Regions from separate parts of the Lysinibacillus sp. NPDC092081 genome, predicted to be linked through region 2. Evidence: riboswitches for the same ligand, from Rfam matches in the RefSeq annotation. Region 2 holds a riboswitch; the other holds the start of a gene.
The links. Region 2 has a riboswitch for cyclic di-GMP ahead of ACIQLB_RS21040 (methyl-accepting chemotaxis protein). Riboswitches for the same ligand answer to the same signal wherever they lie in the genome.
Positions count from the first base shown of each region.

Region 1: another riboswitch for cyclic di-GMP. It lies ahead of ACIQLB_RS15515 (amidase); the one in region 2 lies ahead of ACIQLB_RS21040 (methyl-accepting chemotaxis protein).

Region 1 is NZ_JBIVRU010000010.1:119,169-127,805, reverse strand. Features, by position in the region: gene ACIQLB_RS15545 (4-hydroxyphenylacetate 3-hydroxylase family protein) at 1-263, opposite strand, end outside; gene ACIQLB_RS15540 (flavin reductase family protein) at 291-761, opposite strand; gene ACIQLB_RS15535 (tetratricopeptide repeat protein) at 1,246-1,986, opposite strand; gene ACIQLB_RS15530 (hypothetical protein) at 2,514-2,720, shown strand; gene ACIQLB_RS15525 (saccharopine dehydrogenase family protein) at 2,991-4,220, shown strand; gene nspC (carboxynorspermidine decarboxylase) at 4,217-5,356, shown strand; gene ACIQLB_RS15515 (amidase) at 5,400-6,287, opposite strand; cyclic di-GMP riboswitch class I at 6,332-6,420, opposite strand; gene ACIQLB_RS15510 (DUF6366 family protein) at 6,657-6,863, opposite strand; gene ACIQLB_RS15505 (chemotaxis protein CheW) at 7,187-7,675, opposite strand; gene ACIQLB_RS15500 (M20/M25/M40 family metallo-hydrolase) at 7,701-8,637, opposite strand, start outside.
Region 2 is NZ_JBIVRU010000021.1:31,591-40,227, reverse strand. Features, by position in the region: gene ACIQLB_RS21070 (ABC transporter ATP-binding protein) at 1-184, shown strand, start outside; gene ACIQLB_RS21065 (ABC transporter permease) at 184-1,785, shown strand; gene ACIQLB_RS21060 (MFS transporter) at 2,190-3,404, shown strand; gene ACIQLB_RS21055 (alpha/beta-type small acid-soluble spore protein) at 3,558-3,755, opposite strand; gene ACIQLB_RS21050 (YehS family protein) at 3,963-4,457, shown strand; gene ACIQLB_RS21045 (hypothetical protein) at 4,789-4,986, shown strand; cyclic di-GMP riboswitch class I at 5,215-5,300, shown strand; gene ACIQLB_RS21040 (methyl-accepting chemotaxis protein) at 5,409-7,151, shown strand; gene ACIQLB_RS21035 (SDR family NAD(P)-dependent oxidoreductase) at 7,148-7,903, shown strand; gene ACIQLB_RS21030 (sodium:solute symporter family protein) at 7,928-8,637, shown strand, end outside.

The DNA.
Region 1 (8,637 bases), on a different contig from region 2:
TTACTACGTTTCATGATGTCTTCGTAAGATTTAGCAAATAGGAATGAAGTTGCTACACGCTCACCTGTTTCTTCACATACATGCGTTAAATCTTCTTGGTATTTTAGATCATGTTGTAAATCATATAACTTTGCAATCTCTTGAATTGGTTGATGAAAATAGGGTTCATCGTAAACACTCTCTACTAAACGGCCATTTAACCATACTTCCGGTTTCCTTGACTTTAATGCATCTATATATTGTTGTCCTGTTCTGATTCCCATAACTGAAAATCCTCCTCTCCGAAATAATTATTGTTGTATTAGCTGTTTTGTCGAGCCCATCTTGCCTTCGAAGAATGTAAGCGCTTCCCTTTTAGTGCGTTCAAAATTTATTATTTCTCCTATAAATAACACATGGTCTCCTGCGTCTACTTCTTTCCATGGTTTACATTCGATGAAAGCAGACACACCTTCAATTTTCGGAGCTATACCATCTTTAATCCATGTAATTTCTAGCCCTTCTTGCTTTCGTCCTGCAAATTGCCATGCTATAGACTCTTGTTGATCTGCCAAAATATTAATTGTAAAAGCTTTGTTTTTCATTTGAGATAAAGAATTTGCTTTTTTATCGATAGATACTAGTGCTAGAGCTGGCTCTAACGAAACGGAAGTAAATGAGTTCACTGTAATTCCATTAATACTCGCCCCATCAAACCAAGTAACTACCGTCACTCCTGTAGGAAATTTCCCAAATGTTTGTCTAAGTAATTTTGTATCCATTTACAGCACCCCCTTTCATTTATTATTAGAATCATAACAACTTCTCTTCTCCTTGAAATGCATTATATTTCAAATAGTGAAATCGAACAAAATAATTTTCTGCTTTATACTTATTTTTTCTACAAAAATCAATATATTTCTATCTAGATAAAGTGATAACCATCTACAATTTGATAATTCACTGATTTATATGATATTTTTCTGCTTGAAATCTCTTTATCTAAAACTTTATTATTATTTTTATTTTTCCGAAAATTCATTCTATTCATTTCTGCGTTTATGAGCAAAAAAGGAAACACTCCTGTAGAGATGGCCCCATCCATTTAGTTTGTATTATTTAAAGTAAGGGCGAAATTGGTCGGTTTTTAATACGGATTCATACTAGATAGATCCCAGGCTGTTCGACCTTTCTTCACTTCTACAATAAAAAAGTAGCACAAACCATGACCTTGGTTTGTACTACTAATGTTAGTATGTTTTTCTTTTAGAGCATTTGCTTTTTCCATTGCACTAGCACGTCATTGGATTTCGCAATGTCCACTTTTAATGCCACTTGCTTGGCAGAGCAACGCTTTTTAGCCTTTTCCCATGCTTCTTCTAGAGCAGGTAAATAGCTTAAATTTTTTGTAGTTGCGACTAGCTGTAAAAAAATATTTCCTTGAATGTAATACCAGCGAGGGTTCATGCCATCTAACTGAATGGCTTCTTCAATAAGACGTAGAGCCAAATACGGACTGCCTTCATTTCGAATCAAAAACTGTGCGAATGCTCCCCAGTAAAGAGCTTTATTTGGCTGCAGTTTTATCGCTTCCGCATATTCCACAAGTGCTTTGTCATGCTCCTTAGCAAGAACAAAATATTCAGCCATTGTATAATATGCATTCGCTTGTGCCTCGACCGATCCAGCTAATAATTCATCTACTACTTTACCGAATTGCTGATCATCCTCACTTCCTATGTATGCAGCGAGTACATCACGCTCTGGATAGGAGCCATCTGTTCGTTCAACACTTTGCTTTACTTTTTCAGCAGTAGGAATAGGCATATTTGCATAACCGTTCGCTTCCAACAATGCGACGTGCTGTTGTATTGTTGGCAATGATTCATGTTCTGTAAACGCACTATTAGCTATAAGTGCTTTGGCTAATTGATAGCTTTCTTTTACATGACCGTTTAAAAATAATTCATTTATTTGTTGGACTTGCTCATCAAACTGTTTGATCACTATTTAAATCCTCACCTTCACCAAAAGAAAAGTCTTATAGGTATTTTACCATCTTTCAATCTAAAACAAACTAAATAGCAATAATTTTTCTATAATTCTTTTAATTTAAAGCTGAATCATCAAACCACATGATAAATAAAAGTTTGTTCACCTTGTGGTTCTTCACACAGCGAGGATTGATTTCCGTTGCGACAGGGCGTTTTCCTTGGGGCGCCAGATGAGCAGCCTGACTCCCGTTGTTCGGCATGGAGTTTCGTCGCTTCGGCATGCTTTTCCGCTGCTTGACTGTGATTTTCCGCCGCTAAGACATGGCTTTTCGCCGCTTGACCGTAGTTTTCCGCCGCTAAGACATGGCTTTTCGCCGCTTGACCGTAGTTTTCCGCCGCTAAGACATGACTTTCCGCCTCCTCATCTGTGACGGTAATCCCCAGATTAAAAAACGTTGGTTAAAGTTCTGAATTATGAGATAATTGAAGTGCATTTTCATTTTTTGAGAGCGTGTAAACTATATATAGGGGGCTTGTGCTATGAATAGACGATTTCATTTTGTATCGCTTTTTCTTGGAAATTTGTTAACACTAGGAACTATTTTCATTTATGCTATGCAAAGTCAAGTGGATGTTGCCCTCAGCACATATGCCCTTGTGATGGGGTTTTTAAGCACATCACTACTGATCTTTTTTTATTTATGGGGGGATGAAAAACAACAAATATCGAATCGTTTTTCTAAATAACTCGGGGACTTAAAACTACAGTTTTGAAGTGACCTTAAATTTCTTCAAACGTTGAACAAAAAATGATTTTCCCCTTTTCTACTTCAGTAGTTAAGGGATTTTTTTCACGAAAAGCTCCTTTTTTCGTGGTATTCCTCAATGAATTCGACTTATTGTTGTTGAAAAATAAAAAATTTTGTAGAAAATTTAAAAAGAATGATTGAGTAGTAATTCAATTTTCTGTATAATCAGCTTGTTTGACAATACTTATTTGAATTTGGGGGTAGACAATTGGGTAAAGCATTGATTATAGGAGCTGGCGGAGTAGCCAGTGTTGTGGTACACAAGTGTGTTCAAAATTCGGACGTATTTGAGGAGATTTGTATCGCAAGTAGAACTGTTTCAAAATGTGACGCTCTAAAAGAAAAACTAGACGGCGGAAAAACAAAGATTCATACTGCACAGGTAGACGCAGACAATACGGAAGAGGTTATTGAGCTTATTAAAGCTTTCGGACCAGAAGTTGTTATTAATGTAGCACTACCTTATCAAGACTTAACGATTATGGATGCTTGCTTAGCGACAGGTGTACACTATGTGGATACTGCAAACTACGAGCCACCTGAAACGGCAAAATTTGAATATAAATGGCAATGGGCTTATAAAGAGAAGTTCGAAAAAGCTGGCTTAACTGCTTTACTTGGTAGCGGTTTTGACCCAGGTGTAACGGGCGTTTTCACAGCTCATGCACAAAAACATGAATTTGATGAAATCCACTATATAGATATAGTGGATGCAAATGCTGGTGATCACGGTTACCATTTCGCAACAAACTTCAACCCAGAAATCAACATTCGTGAAATTACTGCGAATGGTCGTTACTGGAAAGAAGGCGAGTGGGTTGAAACTGCACCACTTGAGAAAAAAGAGGTTTATAACTTACCAGAAATCGGACCAAAAGATATTTACCTTTTATACCATGAAGAACTAGAATCACTTGCTAAAAACATTAAAGGCTTAAAGCAAATCCGTTTCTGGATGACATTCTCTGAAAAATACTTAACACATTTAAAAGTATTAGAGAATGTTGGTATGACTTCTATCGAGCCTATTGAATTTGAAGGACAAATGATTCAACCAATTCACTTCCTTAAAGCTGTACTACCTGATCCAGCATCACTTGGGCCACGTACAAAAGGAAAAACTAACATCGGTTGTATTATTCGTGGTCTAAAAGATGGTAAGGAAAAAACTTATTATGTGTACAATGTGTGTGACCACGAGGAATGCTATAACGAGGTTGGTTCACAGGCAATTTCCTACACAACTGGTGTACCAGCAATGATTGGTGCAATGCTTGTGATGAACGGTCAATGGCGTAAACCTGGCGTTTGGAATGTCGAAGATTTCAATCCAGATCCATTTATGGATGCACTAAATAAATGGGGTCTACCATGGCAAGAAAGCCATAATCCAGAATTACTTGACCTTGAGTTAGATGTAAAGGAATTAAGTCGATGAAGCCAATTGATTTCTCAAAAGTTCCATCCCCTTCTTACATAGTGGATGAACGATTATTAACAAAAAATCTAGAACTTTTAAAATCGATTCAAGATCACACAGGCTGCCGTATTTTACTTGCCCTAAAAGGGTTTTCAATGCATTCAACATTCCCATTAGTGGGTGAATATTTAGCAGGAATTACGTCCAGCTCATTATTTGAAGCTCAACTCGGCTATGAAAAAATGGGTAAAGAAGTTCATGTCTATGCACCAGCTTACGTGGAACATGAAATGGACGAACTTCTTGGCTATGTTGATCATATTGTGTTTAATTCATTTAACCAATGGAATCAATATAAGGACAAAGTAAAATCTGCTGGTAAAACAATTGAATGTGGTATTCGTATCAATCCTGAGTACTCAGAAATTGAAACAGCACTTTACGACCCTTGCTACACGAATTCTCGTCTTGGCACAACAATAGCCAACTTCGACAAGTCACAGCTTGACGGTATTGATGGCTTACACTTCCATGCAATGTGTGAGCAAAACTCTGATACGTTAGAGCGTATTATAAAAGTTGTCGAAGAAAAATTTGGTGATGTCTTACATCAAATGAAATGGTTAAACTTTGGTGGAGGTCACCATATTACTCGTGAGGATTACGATGTAGAAAAGCTTGTGAATATCATTAATTACATTCAAGACAAGTATAACCTTCTCGTCTATTTAGAGCCAGGTGAAGCTGTGGCACTTAATACAGGTTATTTAGTAGCAACTGTTCTTGATGTACAGAAAAACGGTATGGACCTAGCAATTTTAGATACATCGGCGACTTGCCATATGCCAGATGTTCTAGAAATGCCATACCGCCCAATGATTATCGGTTCTGGTCAACCAAATGAGCTTGCATACACATATCGCCTTGGAGGACTTACATGTCTTGCTGGCGATGTAATAGGTGATTATTCATTCAAACAACCTTTGCAGCCGGGCGATCGTCTAGTATTTACAGATATGGCGCATTACTCAATGGTGAAAAATCATATGTTTAATGGTGTAAATCTTCCATCCATCGTTTCTTATAACGATGAAGAAGGCATTAAAGTTATTCGTGAATTTAAATTTGAAGACTATAGCGGCCGACTTTCATAAGGCAAAGAAAATCCTCTCCAACTTAATGCTGGAGAGGATTTTTTTATGGATGCATATTCATCCAACTATCAACATGATGAATGGCAAAACCATTATAACCTTTTTTATTGGCATAATGTTGATGAACTTGTGCTAACTGTTTATTCATATAGGCTTTTCCATCATCATAGAAGGTAATATTATTCCCTTCATCAGAGGCTCCTGTTTCCACACCAATAACAATTGATTTTTTTACTTTTTTTGCATAGTTTATTTCATGTTCAACAATATTAATAATGTCTTTAGCAGTATCTCGATAAGCCATTATCGAAACACTTTCCACTTGGTCAATCACCCATTCAGCTAATAAACCTTTACCAAATTGGTTTTTGTATGTAATTTCATCAAACCAAAATGGCATATCAACCTCCAATGGCAAGTGTAATCGATCTGTATCCCCTTTCGCTCGAGTAAGAAGCGCTTGATAGGATTCAATCGTTTTTACTTGGTTCGAGTTCCAACCACTATTTAAATAGGGCTCTACATCAAGATGAACTCCAGAAAATTGCTCTGTTGCTGCTGCATTTTCATTATATGTATGTAACCAATCAAACAGCTGATCCTGCATTTCATAGCCCTCTGCTGAAACCCAACTTGCAGAACCATCCAACGCATAGACTTTTATCCCTTTTGCCGTTGCTTTATCGATAAAACTTTTGTAATAGTTACTTGCTATATCACTATTAATTTGTAAATATAATTTATTAATATGTTTGCTTTCTAAAAATAAGAGTACTCCTGATTCATCTTCGACAATCTTTGTCGTATCCCATAACCAAGTAGCCTTATCTTGCATGGCCATTGCGTCTACCTTTCCCATTGTTGATCCTAGCGTACTTACAATTGCTACTATAAAAACAATGATTGCTTTTGATAGTGAACGACTTACCATATGATTACATCTCCATTCTATTTGCCGAGGCTCATAGAACGGAACCTGGCAACCTGACAATCATGCACTACAATAGTGTTTAGACTCATGGCTTTGCGTCCTTCCCTTTCGGTGAAGTTTGCCTTTTTCAGTAGTTTTCTTACCTTACATAATACGATGTTAGAATGAATATGTCTGTAGGTAAAACGCATAATTTTATTGATAACTTTCAAATAAGATAATAAGAATACAGGTTATTTTTACTATATTAGAATAAAACGTAGAAGTAATTATGAAGGTGAACATATTGAATGGATGATAGTGAAGATGTAAGTGTAGCCATTGAGAATTATGAAATGCAAAATTAGTTAAAGATTTCTTTCGATATCTTTAACTGAAAAACAATTTGTATGTAATGTATCCTATAAATAACACTAAAACTAATACCACTGTCTCTTTCCAACCCATACCATTTAAATTTCCGCTAATTCCCCTATTTATTCCATCGTTTAAAGAACCAGTAGGATTGTTTTTTAATTCACTTTGTTTTAAACGCTCTCTTTTTTCTTCAGGTGTTTCCGTTTTCTTTGAATCCATATGACAAATACCTCCCCTTATTAATATTTACGTATTTATACTATAGATATATTCATAATTATGCTTGTTTGTTATGTACACAAAATCAAAGTCTTATATTTACTCATAATTTTCACATGTTGCCACGACGTCCCCAGGAAAGCGATCAGTCGGAACGGAAATCAACCACACGTTTTGGTAATAAGTTTAAAATTCGACATCGAGTATTCATTTTCCTTTTACTGTTGGGAAACCGCTTAAAAAGAAGAAAGACAGAATCACATATTTGTAATTCTGTCTAAAACATCAACATGAAGTGTTGAATTATTTAATCCTACAAAAACTTATGCCTCTACATTTTCTTTTTCATTTTCAAGCATTTTGTGTAAATAATTAATAATTTCACGTATACCTTCTAATGAATTTACAAGTATTTTCGGGTCTACGTATGTGATCATGCGATTTTCAAGATTAGCCACAGCTGTAAAGTAGCGTGTTTTTGAATAATTGACAAGTCCCATTTGCTTTAATACTGACTCATCAAAATCAAGAATTTCACGAGCTTCTGTTACAAGTAATCCATAATTCACAACATCCGTGTTCAACACTATAATCCGTGCTGTTGCAGCATTAGAAGAACGATTATAAAGAATACGCTCAAAATCAAGCACAGGGACAAGCTCGCCACGAATTCTTGTGAAGCCTAGAAGATAATTAGGCAAATGAGGAATTGGTGTTACTTGCTCTAACTTTTCAATCGAAATCGCTTGTTCCACAGGCACTGCATATTCCTCTGTACCACAAGCAAAAACTACTGCCTTTACACTTTCCATGCGGTCACATCCTTCGATTCTGTTGTTATTTTTGCGCAGACTCTTTTACGATTTCAACAAGTAAATCTGCTAATTTTTCTAATTCTGTTACTGGGATTTTTTCATTTGTTGTATGAATGTCCTCGTACCCAACAGAAAGATTTACTGTAGGGATGCCAAAGCCCGCAATAACATTAGCATCGGAGCCTCCACCTGAAATACCAAGCTTTGGTGTGCGATCGATGTTGTGAACAGCTGCCATTGCCACTTGAACAACTTTATCTGATTCTGTTACACGGAATCCAGGATACATTAGCTTCACTTCAACTTCAGCCTTTGCTCCTAATGAAGCAGCAACTTGCTCAAACGTCTCCTGCATATGCTTAGTCTGTGCATCTAGCTTCGCTTTGTCGATTGAACGAGCTTCTGCAAGAATCGTTACTTCATCACACACAATATTTGTTGCCTGACCACCTTCAAAACGACCAATATTTGCTGTTGTTTCTTCATCTAATCGACCTAGCTTCATTTTTGCAATACATTTTGAAGCAACCGTAATCGCTGAAATTCCTTTTTCTGGAGCAACACCAGCGTGCGCTGTTTTCCCAATTATTTTAACGGAAATTTTCGCTTGGAATGGAGCTGCTGTTACAATTCCTCCTACTTTACCATCACTGTCTACAGCAAAGCCATACTTTGCTTTAATTTTAGATGGATCTAACTCTTTAGCGCCAACGAGTCCACTTTCCTCGCCAGCTGTAATAATAAATTCGATATCACCATGTTCAATATTTTGCTCTTTTAAGCGTTTAACCATTTCAAATAATGCGGCGAGACCAGCTTTGTCATCAGCACCTAAAATAGTTGTACCATCTGAAACGATATAGCCATCTTCACGAAGAGATGGTTTAATCCCTTTACCTGGGACAACTGTATCCATATGAGAAGTAAAATAAATTGGTTCGATATCTAATGAACCCTTT
Region 2 (8,637 bases):
AGAAACTAATCAAGGTTTGACCTTTCAAGTTGATACGGAAGAACTGGACAGTGCCATCAGACATATTAGTCAATTTGGAATTGTAAAATTGGAAAGTGCACCACCTACTCTGGAAGATTTATTTATGCGTCACTATGAAAGCAAAAATAATGCAGAAGGGAAAGAAACAGGAGGTGTCCATTAATGAATCAAAATAGATTTGCGAATACAGGTCAACTATCTCGATTAATTTTCCGTCTAGATAGAACAAGAGTTTCATTATGGATAGTTGGAATAACGTTGCTCACATTAATCGTACCTCCTGCTTTTGAAAGTTTATATAAAACGCAACAGGATAGAGATACCGTTACTGAAACAATGGCTAATCCCGCAATAACGGCAATGGTAGGAACTGGTGATCTAAAAAATTATACGATTGGTGCAATGACAGCGCATCAAATGCTCATTATAACTGCGGTAATTGTTGGTTTAATGGCTATTTTACTTGTCACACGACATACAAGAGCAGATGAAGAAGATGGTCTCATTGAAATGATTCGCTCTTTACCAACAGGGCGCCTTTCTTACCTAAATGCATCATTTATTGTAGCAAGTGGTGCATTTATTGTTTTAGCATTATTTATAGGCTTTGGATTATATGTACTGGGGATTGAAAGTATGGATTTAGAAGGATCCTTACTTTATGGTGCTGCGTTAGGCGGAACGGGGTTTATTTTTGTAGGAGTGACAGCGATTTTTGCTCAACTTTCAGAAAGCTCCCGAGGTACGATTGGATGGTCGGTTGCAGTACTACTACTTGCTTATCTTTCTCGAGCTATCACTGATATAAGTAATGCAGAATTATCATGGCTTTCTCCATTAGGATGGGTATCAAAAGCAGAAGTATATTCATCTAATAATTGGGGGCCAATATTATTAATGCTGGTTTTTTCTATCCTATTATTTATAATTGCAATTTACCTAAATAGTATTCGCGATTTAGAACAAGGATTCATAGCATCCAAACCAGGGAAAAGTAATGCATCTCGCCTTTTACAAAGCCCAATTGGTCTAGCATTTCGATTACAGCGAACAGGCTTTATTGCATGGGCAATTGGCTTATTTATACTTGGTGCTTCTTATGGATCTATATTTGGTGATTTGGAATCTTTTTTAAAAGGAAATGAATTGTATCAACAATTGTTGCAGCAAGCAGAAGGCGCTTCCTTAGTTGAACAATTTATTCCGACATTAATGATGATTATTTCCCTAATAGCAACAATCCCCCCTGTTTTGGCTATGAATAGACTTCGTGGCGAAGAAAAAAAGGGGCGTCTAGAGCATTTATTAGGTAGGGCTGTATCGAGGACTAAGCTAATTGGATCATACTTAATCCTAGCAATTGTGAATAGTTTTGTGATGATTTCCCTTAGCGCAATTGGTCTATGGGCAGCTGGTACAGCAGTTGTAGAACATGGTCTCAAATTCAGCATGGTTTACAGCTCAGCTCTTGTATTTTACCCGGCAATACTTGTCATGATTGGTATCACTGCAGTACTTAATGGATTTTCACCAAGGCTTACCCATTTGATTTGGTTTTATTTAATGTATTCATTTATTGTCCTATATTTAGGAAACTTGATTCAATTTCCTAATTGGTTAGGAAAGCTATCTCCATTTGGTCATGTTCCGCATGTACCTATAGAGGAAGCAACTTTTATGCCATTATTCCTATTAAGTGCAATTGGGGTAGGATTAATGATTATCAGCTTTATTGGTTTTCGGAAGCGTGATATTAAAAATTAGCATCAAAACACAATTCGATGTTCATCCCAAACCACTTTACTGTCTAACTTTTAGGGGTGATCTCAATTTACCTTCGATGGTTTTTATCTCTTTTCTTAAAAATAGATTGCTTTTTCAATAATAATCTTATAAAATGTAGAACGATATAAATGAACGAAATAAATTTCCTTTAATACGGTCCAGAGAGGCTGAAAAGGGCTACATGATATTTTTAAGCTAACAATATCTTTGTTTTCGCATGCCCTTTTGTCCTCTGTGACAGAAGGGCTTTTATTTTGCCAATTATACCTCTTTTAAAGGGAGTCCTGTGAGGCTTCAAAAGAGAATGGAAAAAGAATTGTGTAATCCATTCCCTCAAATAGGCTAAAAGAGATTTTTAACAATGAAACTGGAGGATTGTATGAATGGATTATCGTAAGAAAACAGTGGTAGCGTCAGTAGCTGGTTTAACGTTGGAAGGAATGGACATTATGTTTATTTCCTTTGCGATGACAATGATTATTTCAGAATTTAACATTGATTTTGCAACGGGTGGATTGATTTCTTCCGTAACGAATATTGGTATGCTGTTGGGCGGTATTATTTTCGGGGTTTTAGCTGATAAGTATGGGCGGGTAAAAGTATTTACTTATACCGTCTTGTTGTTTGCGCTTGGTACAGCTTTAACTGGATTAGCAACAAATATTGAACAAATTTATATTTATAGATTTATCGCTGGTCTTGGTGCAGGGGGCGAATACGGCATTGGTATGGCTCTTGTTGCCGAGGCTTGGCCGAAGAATAAGCAAGGAAGAGCCTCTTCATATGTTAGTGTAGGTGCTCAATACGGAGTTATTTTAGCAGCGTTACTAAGTGCTGTTATTCTTCCGACTTTAGGTTGGAGGGCATTATTCTTTGTTGGGGTGTTACCTGTCATTTTCGCATTCATTGTGCGAAAGAATCTTGAGGAATCACCAGAGTGGTTGGCTTCTCAGAAAAATAAAAAAATCAACAAACAACATGAAAAAGGTAAGTTGGCGCAACTATTTGAAACGCCTCGAACTTCGATGACGACAATCTCGTTAATCGTTATGGCAACTGTTCAAATTGCTGGTTACAATGGCTTAATGATTTGGTTGCCATCTATGTTGCAAAAATCTCAAGGTCTATCCGTTTCAAGCTCGGCACTTTGGACAATTAGCACAGCAGTTGGCATGATTATCGGGATGCTAACATTTGGACGATTTATGGATCGATTTGGAGCAAAGCGTGCTTTTGGTTTCTTTTTACTTGCTTCAGCATGTGCTGTGTTTTTATACTCCTATGCCACAGGAAGTGTCGCAATTTTATTAGGTGGTGCGATTGTCGGCTTCTTCTCAAACGGCATGTTTGCAGGATATGGAGCTTTAATTAGTAGCTTCTATCCTGTGCAAATTCGAAGTACAGCTACAAATACGATTTTTAATTTCGGTAGAGCAATTGGAGGATTTTCACCGATCTTTGTAGGTTATATTCTTCAAAGTTATGATATGACGGTCGTAATGATCTATTTAGCAGCCTTATATTGCATTTCCTTTATCGTGATGCTGACTTTTAAAAAAGGGACAAGCGAGGCTTTACAACCAGTTGAAATTAAATAAATCAATTATGCCTCGGCATAATTGCGTCCGGAATCGGCTTTGTGCTGGTACAAAGAACTCCTTTCCGATTCCGTGACACCCGCTGAAAGAAGTTAAAAATTGAAAGAACGAATTCCAATTTAAAAAAGGGATTCGTTCTTTTTAAATTTATTATTATAATAAACCTTTTGAACGTTTTTCAGCCATTTCTACGAGGCGTTTTGTAATTTCTCCTCCGACTGAACCGTTTGCACGAGAAGAGGCTTCTGGCCCTAATTGTACATTAAATTCTTGTGCGATTTCATATTTCAATTGATTAACAGCTTCATTTACACCAGGAACTAGAAGCTTATTTGAACTACGATTAGCCATTTATCTCACCTCCTTGTGATTAGAATGGTCGAGAGTTAGCTAATCATACATGTTAAAAAATAAAATGCACATTCTAAATACTATAGTAAAGTAACTTTTGGAAAGCTAACTAAAATTGTGAATGTCTCTGCTATAATAGAGTAATGCTTCATTTTCGAGGATAGGATTGTTAGAAGCGCTTTTACAGTTAAAATGGAGGTTTTTTAAATGACGAACAATGATATTTTAATTCGTTTAAGATATGCATTAGATATCAAAAATAAAGATATGGTTAAAATTTTTAACTTAGGTGGCATGGACTTTACGAAGGAAGAAGTATTGAACATGCTTATTAAAGTTAATGATGAGGAAGAAGCACCAGAAGAATACATCAAATGTAATAATAAAATGGTAGAGGCATTTTTAAATGGATTTATTACATTTAAACGAGGTCCTCAAAAGCCTAAGCCTGGTCAGCCGGAAGGACCACTACCTGTTTCAGGAAAAGAGAGTCCTAATAATATGCTATTAAAGAAAGTGAAGATTGCGTTAGGCTTAACGAGTGAGGAGATGCTCGATATTTTATATGATGGAGGCGTAAGCGTTTCGAAAGGCGAATTAGGTGCCATTTTAAGAAATCCAAGTCATCGTAACTATAAAGAATGTGGCGATCGCTTTGTGAGAAATTTTTTAAGAGGGCTGACAGATAAATATAGAGAATAAAATGGATCTATACTAAAATCTGTTCTTGATTAACAAGAAGCGTGGGTGTCTGAGGCATCGCTCTTGAAAACGTTCTCTCTGAGTAGTCAAGTGTAAAATTGAGTGAAGAGCCAATAAAATAATGACAAACAAAGCAGCTACGATTTTGTAGCTGCTTTGTTTATGGGGTGTTTTATGAAAAAACTATGTCGTGATAAAAATTTTCTACAAAAAGCGCTTTTTTCTTAGTCGAATGTAGTTGACAATTTGTGACCGAATTGTGTACACTGAAATTGACATAAAGTTGTCACAAAGAGGGAAAATAAATGTTCACGAACAGAGGGGTGCTATTATGTTTAGTTTAAACATTTTATTAGTTGCTATCGCATGTGTTACTATTCCACTTGTTGTTGCTTCAGTGATGTTAGACATTTTTTATGCAGAAAAGAAACAAGTTCGTTTTTCATTACGCCGTACATCTATGTGGTATTCCTGTATGTTTGCTTTATCATTTATACCGTCAGTCTTATACATGACATTAACTAAATAACTATCTTTAATATGAATAATCATTTAGGGGTAATTGATTATTTAAAATTATAGTAACAGCTACAATATTGCGTTGTAGCTGTTTTTAATTGTTTTGAAGAGAATTGTGGATAAGCCGAGAAAAATATGTAATAGTATTTATTTCATACTAATAGTAAAATAGTAAAAATTATGTGTATTTTAATCTGGTAATATTGACTGCTTTTACCCATTGTGTTAATTTGAGGAGGAAAAAGATGGGCAAATCTACTGAAAGGTAGAGACGCAAAGCTACAGGTCTAAGGTAATAAATACTATGATGGCTGAGCTGCAAAGGAGTACTAGTTAAGTACATATATTGCTAGTCATATTCTTTGATGCCTATTTCTTTTGAAATAGGTTATTTTTTTTGCCAAAAATACGATAAAGGAGGAAGTAATAATCATGAAGTTGTTGAAAAATGTTTCATTAAAAAACAAACTTTTACTAACGGTTTCTATTATTGTTTTACTTCTAATTGCTATTATTACTACGCAAAGTATTAGAGAATTAAACAATCGAATGTCTGTTGATTTAGAACAAGAATTGAAAAGTGTTGGTTTATTGACAGCTATGAATCTTGATAGTGATGACATTAAAGATTTATTGACTGAAAAGGGAGAAACTAATGCTAAATTCAAGAAAATTCAAAAACAACTCGATAAGATTCAAGAAGAACAAGGAATTATGAGTTGGAGCTATATTTGGGATGTGAAGGATGCGGGTGGCGTTAACCCGATAGGCTATACTTCTAATTTGAACGACGTATATGAAGCGGGTGAAATCTTTACTGATTTAGCAGATGAACATGTAAAAACAGCTAAATTGGCAATTAAAAATAAAAGCACTGAGGTAACTGATATTTTCCAAGATCCTTATGGTTCATGGCGAACTGTATTTAGCCCTATTAAAGATGACAATGGTAAGCTCATTGCATTATTAGGTATTGATTATTCTGCTGACTACATAAATACCATCATTAAAACAAGTATCGTAAAACAAATTGTTATTGCTGTTATTGGAATTTTAATTTTATTAGTTTTACTTTACATAATTATTGATCGTTTATTAAAACCACTTAAGAAAGTAGTAAATGCTGCAAATCAAGTAGCGAATGGGGAATTAATAAATGTAGATTTAGAAATAACGAAGGACGAAATCGGAAATTTATCTGAATCTATTAATACGATGGTTTCAAATTTACAACATATCATTTTAAATATTAGACATACATCTGATAACGTTTCTTCTGCTGCTAATCAGCTGACTGTTAATGCAACAGAGACATATAACAGCTCAACAAATATTGCTCAAGACATGGGGGAAATTACACAAAACGCTGAGGCTTCAATGGTTATGACTGAGGAAACAGCTGCTGCTATGGAGGAAACAGCGACAGGCATTCAGCAAATTGCTGACTCTGCTAATACGGCTGCTGAATCATCTATCTCTTCTTCTCAAGCTTCAGAACGTGGAAATCATGTTGTTCAGCAAGTCATTGCACAAATGGAGTTGATTAATGATTCTGTTGAACAAATAGGGACAACAATAAACGGATTACATATCAATACGAAAAAAATTAGCGATATCGTAAGCCTTATTACAGCAATAGCAGATCAAACGAACCTACTAGCATTGAATGCCGCAATCGAAGCTGCTAGAGCAGGAGAGCATGGAAAAGGCTTCGCAGTTGTTGCTGACGAGGTTAGACGATTAGCGGAGCAATCATCACAATCTGCAACGGAAATATACAATTTAATTAGTACAATCCAAGCTGATTCAAACGCTTCCATCACTGTTATGGAAAAAGGTAAAGAAGATGTAAAGGCTGGTATGGAGTTTACAAACGAAGTAGGGGAAATCTTTAAAGAAATTCTCGCTTCATCAGAGGAAGTTGCAAGTCAGATTCGCGAAATTTCTGCTGCGTCTCAACAAATTTCTGCTTCATCGGAGGAAGTAGCAGCATCTGTCAATAATATTAAACAATCTGCGGAACAGTCATCTGAATTCTCGTCGAATGTGTCAAACGCAACGCAAGAGCAATTGACGACCATGCAAGAGGTGAAAGAGGCATCTTCTTCATTAGGAAAAACAGCAGAAGAATTGCAGGTACTTGTAGCAAAATTCAAATTGGAGAATGATCAATGATAGAAATTAATTTTAAAGGAAAAAATGTACTAATTACAGGTTCAAGTAAAGGAATTGGCAAAGCCATTGCTTTAGGCTTTGCCGAGCAAGGAGCCAATGTATTCATCAATTATATTGGTGATGACAACGAGGCAGAAGAGGTTCGTGCACAAGCAGAAAAGTTTGGTGTACAGGCTATGAAATTTAATGCAGATGTATCGGATTCTCAGCAAGTTCAAGCTATGTATCAATATATGGACAAACATTTAGGTGATATTGATATTCTAGTCAATAACGCCGGATTCGCACAGGCTTCAAGCATTACGGATTTAACAGATGAGCAGTGGGATAAAATGATTAAAGTTCATCTATACGGTTGCTTCTATAATTGTCGAGAAGCAGCAAAAAGAATGAAAGAACGAAACAAAGGGAAAATTATTAATATTTCTTCTGATATTGGTAGTTTAGGTTGTGAGGAATTTACGCATTATTCTGCTGCGAAGGGTGGCATTAATGCATTTACGAAGGCTTTGGCACGAGAGTTAGCGCCTACAATATTAGTCAACGCAGTAGCTCCTAGTGGAACATTTACAGACATCCTAAAGGAATTTGGTGAAAATTATGTAGAGGAAGAGTCTGCTAAATATCCGTTAAAACGATTAGCTCAACCAGAAGAAATCGCAAAGAGTGTATTATTTTTAGCTTCAGAAAATGCGGATTTCTATACGGGTCAAGTATTAACGCCTAATGGTGGAGTCGTGATGAACGGATAATGTGGAAAACTAAGGAGCAATACTATGTTAAATATAATCATCTTTAGCTTATACTTAATTTTTATTTATTTCATTGGATATAAAGGATACAAACGAGTTAATACTGCGGAGGATTTAATTGTTGCTGGTTGGAGTATGCCTTTATCTGTTGTAACAGGAAGTCTAGTGGCGGCCTTATTAGCTGCCCCATTCTTCTTTGCGGCAGTAGGCTCAGGTTACACAAGTGGCGGCTTTGAGGGCTCAGCGACAATGGGCGGTTTAGGGACTTGTATGATTCTTGGAGCCCTTATTTGGACGAAGCCATTACGTAGATTAAAAGGCTGGACATTAGCAGACTACTATGGATTACGATATGGCAGTAAAAAACTAGGTGCTTATACAGGCATCGTAATGGCGATTGCCTTCGGCGTCTTTAATGCAGCTGCGTTAACAGTTGGTGGCACGTATATTATTCAGCAACTGTTGCAAATTGATTTCGTTCCGGCAGCATTACTTTTTGTATCATTAACTGCCCTATATTCTGTAATTGGTGGCTTATGGGCTGTAGCCTATACGGAAATTGTTCAGGGGGCACTGGCAGTAGCGGGTATATTAGGGATTACAATTTTTATCTTATTCTATTATCCTGATGTAACATTTAACCCAGAGTGGTGGAATATTAGTGAACTCTTCAATAAGGCTGGAGCAGAGTTTTGGACACTTTATCTTGTGTTAGCACTTGGTGATATTCCAGC